Regions from separate parts of the Streptomyces sp. Je 1-332 genome, predicted to be linked through region 2. Evidence: riboswitches for the same ligand, from Rfam matches in the RefSeq annotation. Region 2 holds a riboswitch; the other holds the start of a gene.
What was found. A riboswitch is a leader RNA that binds a small molecule or an ion and turns the genes downstream of it on or off. The one in region 2 is predicted to bind S-adenosylmethionine.

Region 1 (3,202 bases), 1.6 Mb from region 2:
GATGACACGGCCTGGGCCATGGACCGCATCATGCGCGGCGAGGCGACCGACGCGCAGATCGCGGGCTTCGTGGTCGCGCTGCGGGCCAAGGGCGAGACCGTGGAGGAGATCTCCGGCCTCGTCCGCACGATGTACGAGCACGCCAACGTGATCGAGGTGCCGGGGCAGACCGTCGACATCGTCGGCACCGGGGGTGACGGCGCCAAGACCGTCAACATCTCCACGATGTCCGCGATCGTGGCCGCCGGCGCGGGCGCGAAGGTCGTCAAGCACGGCAACCGCGCGGCCTCCAGCGCCTCGGGAGCCTCCGACGTCCTGGAGAAGCTCGGGGTGAACCTGGAGCTGCCGCTGAAGCGGGTCGTCGAGGTGGCCGAGGAAGCCGGGATCACCTTCTGCTTCGCCGTGAAGTTCCACCCGGCGCTGCGGCACGCCGGCGGAGCGCGCAGCCAGCTGGGCATCCGTACCGTCTTCAACGCCCTCGGGCCGCTCACCAACCCGGCCAAGGTGCGGGCCCAGGCGGTCGGGGTCGCCGACCCCCGGATGGCGCCGATCGTGGCCGGGGTCTTCGCCGAGCGCGGGAACTCCTCCCTCGTCTTCCGCGGTGACGACGGCCTCGACGAGCTGACGACCACTTCGACCTCCCGGGTCTGGGTCGTGCGCGACGGCTCCGTGCGCGAGGAGGCCTTCGACCCGCGGGACGTCGGCATCGACCTCGTCCCCGTGGAGGCGCTGCGGGGCGCGGACGCCTCGTACAACGCCGAGGTGGCGCTGCGCCTCCTCGACGGTGAGAAGGGGCCGGTCCGGGACGCCGTGCTGCTGAACACGGCGGCCGCCCTGGTGGCGCTGTCGCCGGGCGAGGGGACCCTCGTGGAGCAGATCGGCGCCGGGATCGCGAAGGCGGCGCAGGCCATCGACTCCGGAGCCGCGAAGAAGGCCCTGGAGCTGTGGGTGGCGGCCAGCAACAGGTGAGTGGGGTGCCCACCGCGGTCCGGATGCCGGACTGCGGTGGGCACCGGGAAGATCGTGTGGCAAGATGCTGCGCAGGTCATGAGTGACAGCGATTAGGCCCCGGCTCGCTGTCCGGCAACCCTCCGTCCGTGGCGGGGTGCCCCGGGTGAAGACCAGGCCGTGGACAGCAAGGTCCATGGCAAGCGCGGACCCCTGGACATCGGTGAATGTCCGCCCCTGGGGTCCTGGTCCTCAAGGGAGCAGTCTCGTGAGCAAGCGAATGCGATAGGGCTTTCCGGCCCCTTTTCCGCACCCCCCCTTTTCTTCCTTCACTGCAGCGCCGTCCGAGCGCCCTCGCAGTGAACTCGCCTGCCTTCCCACGGGAGTTCGCCATGTCTGTCACCACCGCTGCCGCCGACCAGACCGTCTGTTCCGCCCCGCTGCCCGTCCTCGGCCGCGACGTCACCGTGCCGCTGGTCACCGGCGGCGAGGTGACCTACGCGGCGCTCGACTACGCGGCAAGCGCCCCGGCCCTGCAGCGGGTGTGGGACGACGTGGCCGCCTACGCGCCGTACTACGGCAGCGTGCACCGCGGCGCCGGGTACCTCTCGCAGCTCTCCACCGACCTCTTCGAGAACAGCCGCGTCACCGTCGCCGAGTTCCTCGGCTGCCGCGAAGGCGACCAGGTCGTCTTCACCCGTTCGACCACCGACTCGCTGAACCTCCTGGCGGCCGCGCTTCCGAACGACTGCCAGGTCTTCGTCTTCGAGACCGAGCACCACGCCTCGCTGCTGCCCTGGCGCGACGCCCGCGTGACGTACCTGAACGCCCCGCGCACCGCCGACCAGGCCGTCGCCACCCTGGAGCGCGCCCTCGCCGACCGTGACCCCTACGGGCCCGCCCTGGTGTGCGTGACCGGTGCCTCGAACGTCACCGGTGAGCTGTGGCCGGTCAAGGAGCTCGCCGCCGCCGCCCACGCGCACGGCGCCCGCATCGTCCTGGACGCCGCGCAGCTCGCGCCCCACCACCCCGTCTCCATCAGCGAGCTCGACGTCGACTGGGTCGCCTTCTCCGGCCACAAGCTGTACGCGCCCTTCGGCTCGGGCGTCCTCGCGGGCCGCTCCGACTGGCTGCAGGAGGCTGACCCGTACCTCGCGGGCGGCGGCGCGTCGCGGAAGGTCGCGCGGCGTACGGACGGCGGCGTCGACGTGGAGTGGCACGACACCGCGGCGCGGCACGAGGCCGGGTCGCCGAACGTCATCGGCGTGTACTCCATCGCCTCGGCCTGCAAGGCCCTGACCGAAGCGGGCTTCGACGAGCTCGTCGCCCGGGAGCGCCAGCTCATCGCAAAGGTGCGCGAGGGCCTCGCCGAGGTGCCCGCGGTGAAGGTGCTCTCGCTCTTCGGTGACGACGCGCCGCGCGTCGGCGTCATCTCCTTCGTCGTCGACGGCTGGAACAGCTCGCACTTCGCCGCCGCGCTCTCCGCCGAGTACGGAATCGGCGTACGCGACGGTCTCTTCTGCGCCCACCCGCTGGTGCGCACCCTGCTCGGCAGCGACCCGCAGACGCAGGGCGAGTGCGGCGCCCCCGAGGCCGCGCCCGGCGAGAAGTCGCTGAACGCGATCCGCGTCAGCTTCGGCGCGGGCACCCCGGACGAGCACGTGGAGCGTTTCGTGCGCGCCGTGAAGGAGCTCGTGGCGGACGGCGCACGCTGGAACTACCGCACGGAGGACGGGCGTTGCGTGCCGGACACCAACGCCGCCTGAGCCCGGGGACGTCCCTTCAGACGTGACCCCAGAACGATCATCCGCAGGGCACGCTCGGTCGCGTCGGTGAGGAACTCGCCGCCACGGCCGAGCGCCTCGGTGAGCGAGACCGGCGCCGGCAGGATCGCGCTGTAGGCGTCCACGCCGACCGCCCGCACGTGGTGTGCGCCCTGGCCGATCGTGCCCGCCAGGACAAGCACCGGGCGGCCGAACAGCTTGGCGCGCCGCGCCACTTCGGCGGGGATCTTGCCGCGCGGTGTCTGGTGGTCCAGGGCGCCCTCGGCGGTGACGACGAGGTCGGCGCGGGCCAGGCGCGCGTCCAGGTCCAGATGGTCGAGCAGGACGTCGAAGCGGGGCAGGAGCTGGGCGCCGAGGGCCGCGAGACCGGCTCCCAGGCCGCCGGAGGCGCCCGTTCCGGGGCCGAGGGAGAGGTCCGCCGTGCTGTGCAGGTCGCGGGTGAGAAGGTGCGCCCAGTGTTCGAGGGCCGC
Region 2 (3,202 bases):
GGCTTCTTCGAGCCGGGCGTCGCCGGCCAGGACGCGACGGCCCCCGTGCGCGGTCTTTCCGAGGGGTTCGCGAGGACGATGGTGGTCCAGACGTCACTGCACACCGGCGCGGTCCGCTTCGCGGGCACGGTGGTGATGGTGACGTCCGGCTGCTCACGCCCGGTGCGGGCGGTGCCGTTGCCGCTGCCTTCGGTCTCCGCCGCGGCGGGCACGGCCGCGGCGCCGAGCGCTCCGGCCGCGAGGGTGGCCGTGGCCATGGCCATGGCACCGACGCGGGGCGCGTTTCCCATTGCCTGTCTGACCCATACCTGGCTGACCCATACCTGTCTGAACCACACAAGGACCCACATAAATGGGGAATGTAGACAAAATGCCCGGCTTGGGGTGTTACGCCACGCGGCGTGCCGTGTACTCCGCGATGCCGCGCATCGGCGGGCGCTCCTCCGTGTCCACCGAATGGGTCCGCGGCTCGAACCCCTGCTCGCCCCGTTCGAACTGGGTGAGCTCGGGCCGTACGAGATGGCCGCGCGCGAGCCGCAGCTGCGCCGTCCGGTAGATCGCCGCGGCCATCCGGCCGAGCGCCTGCCCGTCCTGGTGCCGGTGCTTGCGCACACCGACATCGACCTGCGCGAGCGCGTCCAGGCCCACGGTGTGCAGCGCGTCGACGAGCAGGCCGAGCTCCACCCCGTAACCGACGGGGAACGGCAGCCGCTCCAGGAGGGACCTGCGTGCCGCGTACTCGCCGCCCAGCGGCTGGACGAAGCCCGCGAGCTGGGGCCAGTGCATGTTGAGCAGCGGGCGCGCCATCAGCTCGGTCACCCGGCCGCCCTGATCGGCGGTTCCGGCCAGCGGGCGGTCGTACATCGCCTTCACGAAGTCCACGTCGGGATCGGTCAGGAGGGGGCCCACTATCCCGGTCACGAAGTCCGCCGAGAACTCCCTCAGGTCCGCGTCGACGAACGCGACGATGTCGCCGCCGGTCACCAGGAGTGAGCGCCACAGCACCTCGCCCTTGCCGGGCACGGCCGGGAGGCGCGGCAGGATCTCGTCCCGGTGCACGACCCGCGCGCCCGCCTCCCGGGCGACCTCGGCCGTGCGGTCCTTCGAGCCGGAGTCGATCACCACGAGCTCGTCCACGAGGGCCGCCTTCTCCACCAGCTCGCGGCGGATCTCGGCGACGATCGCGCCGACCGTCCCCTCCTCGTCGAGGGCGGGCAGGACGACGCTCACCGAGGCTCCCGACGCCCGTTTGGCGTCCAGCAGCGCGCTGAGCGGACGGTCCGCAACCGACCAGGAACGCCTGGTCAGCCAGCGCTCGGCCTCTTCCAGCACGGGTGGCTCCTCCTGTGTGTGGCCCGACGTGCGGCCCGGTCCGTGGCCTGGGTGTGATCCATCTCGCCGTTCGGACGACTATCTCAAGGGTCCAGGCCGTCGGTTACAGTCTTGAACAACGCCGATGACCATCGCATGCCGGGGTCATCGCGCGACAAACGCCCCGGGCCCCTGAAGCCCGGCGCCATACCGCTCATCCAGAGGGGCAGAGGGATACGGCCCGTTGAAGCCCCGGCAACCATCCCGCCGACCACGCACGCGAGGTCTCGGTGGGGAAGGTGCCAATTCCGTCTCGCGGCGAGATGCGCCGCGAGGAAGATGAGGAGAAAGGGCCTCGCCTCCATGGCTGCGCAGACTGTCGGAACGTTCGACACCACCCCCTCCACCACGCCTTCCCACAGTGGGTCCGTGGACCTCGGCCCCGCTTCGGGCCTCTCTTGCCGCGAGTGCGGCGAGCTCTACGCGCTGGGCCCGATCTTCGCCTGTCAGGCCTGTTTCGGCCCGCTCGAAGTCGCGTACGACCTGCCGACCGGTGACCCCGAGGCGCTGCGTAAGCAGATCGAGGCCGGTCCGGACAACATCTGGCGCTACGCCCCGCTCCTGCCCGTCCCCGCGGACGTCGCCGAGAAGCCGAACATCAACCCCGGCTGGACCAAGCTCGTCAAGGCCGACAACCTCGCCCGCGAACTCGGCGTCGAGCAGGGCAAGTTGTTCGTCAAGGACGACTCCGGCAACCCCACGCACTCCTTCAAGGACCGCGTCGTGGCGCAGGCCATCGAGGCGGCGCGCGCCTTCGGCTTCACCACGCTCTCCTGCTCCTCCACCGGCAACCTCGCCGGCGCCGTCGGCGCCGCCGCGGCCCGCGCCGGCTTCCGCTCCTGCGTGTTCATCCCACACGACCTGGAGCAGGGCAAGGTCGTCATGGCCGCGGTCTACGGCGGCGAGCTCGTCGGCATCGAGGGCAACTACGACGACGTGAACCGCTTCTGCTCCGAGCTCATCGGCGACCCGCTGGGCGAGGGCTGGGGCTTCGTGAACGTGAACCTGCGGCCGTACTACGGCGAGGGTTCCAAGACCCTCGCGTACGAGATCTGCGAGCAGCTCGGCTGGGTCCTGCCCGACCAGCTGGTCATCCCGATCGCCTCCGGCTCGCAGCTCACGAAGATCGACAAGGGTCTGAAGGAGCTGATCGCCCTCGGCCTCGTCGAGGACAAGCCCTACAAGATCTTCGGCGCCCAGGCCGAGGGCTGCTCGCCGGTGTCCACCGCCTTCAAGGCCGGGCACGACGTCGTGCGTCCGCAGAAGCCGGACACCATCGCCAAGTCGCTGGCCATCGGCAACCCCGCCGACGGGCCGTACGTGCTCGACATCGCGCGTCGCACGGGCGGGGCGGTGGAGGACGTGAACGACGAGCAGGTCGTCTCCGCGATCAAGCTGCTCGCCCGGACCGAGGGGATCTTCGCGGAGACCGCGGGCGGTGTGACCGTGGGCGTCACCAAGAAGCTGATCGAGGCGGGGCTCATCGACCCGGCGTTGACCACGGTCGTGCTGAACACCGGTGACGGCCTCAAGACTCTCGACGCGGTCGCCGAGACGTCTCAGGCGACCGCCACGATTCGCCCCAGCCTTGACGCGTTTCGCGCCGCCGGGCTCGCAGGCTGAGCTTGTTCGCTGACTGCGGGGCCGTCGTGGCTGGTCGCGCAGTTCCCCGCGCCCCTGACGGGGCGCCCCTCACGGGCGCCCCTCCTGAACTACCGAGGTGAATCAATGAGCGTCAAGGTCCGCATCCCCACCATTCTTCGCACCTACACCGGCGGTCAGTCCGAGGTCGCCGCCGAGGGGGCGACTCTCTCCGAGGTCATCGCCGACC

Region 1: another riboswitch for S-adenosylmethionine. It lies ahead of ABXJ52_RS10035 (aminotransferase class V-fold PLP-dependent enzyme); the one in region 2 lies ahead of thrC (threonine synthase).

What each region holds. Positions count from the first base shown of each region.
Region 1 is NZ_CP160402.1:2,151,428-2,154,629, reverse strand. Features, by position in the region: gene trpD (anthranilate phosphoribosyltransferase) at 1-969, shown strand, start outside; SAM riboswitch class IV at 1,044-1,160, shown strand; gene ABXJ52_RS10035 (aminotransferase class V-fold PLP-dependent enzyme) at 1,341-2,714, shown strand; gene ABXJ52_RS10030 (glycerate kinase) at 2,666-3,202, opposite strand, start outside.
Region 2 is NZ_CP160402.1:3,708,639-3,711,840, reverse strand. Features, by position in the region: gene ABXJ52_RS16645 (hypothetical protein) at 1-257, opposite strand, end outside; gene ABXJ52_RS16640 (glucosyl-3-phosphoglycerate synthase) at 388-1,332, opposite strand; SAM riboswitch class I at 1,523-1,657, shown strand; gene thrC (threonine synthase) at 1,675-2,994, shown strand; gene ABXJ52_RS16630 (MoaD/ThiS family protein) at 3,100-3,202, shown strand, end outside.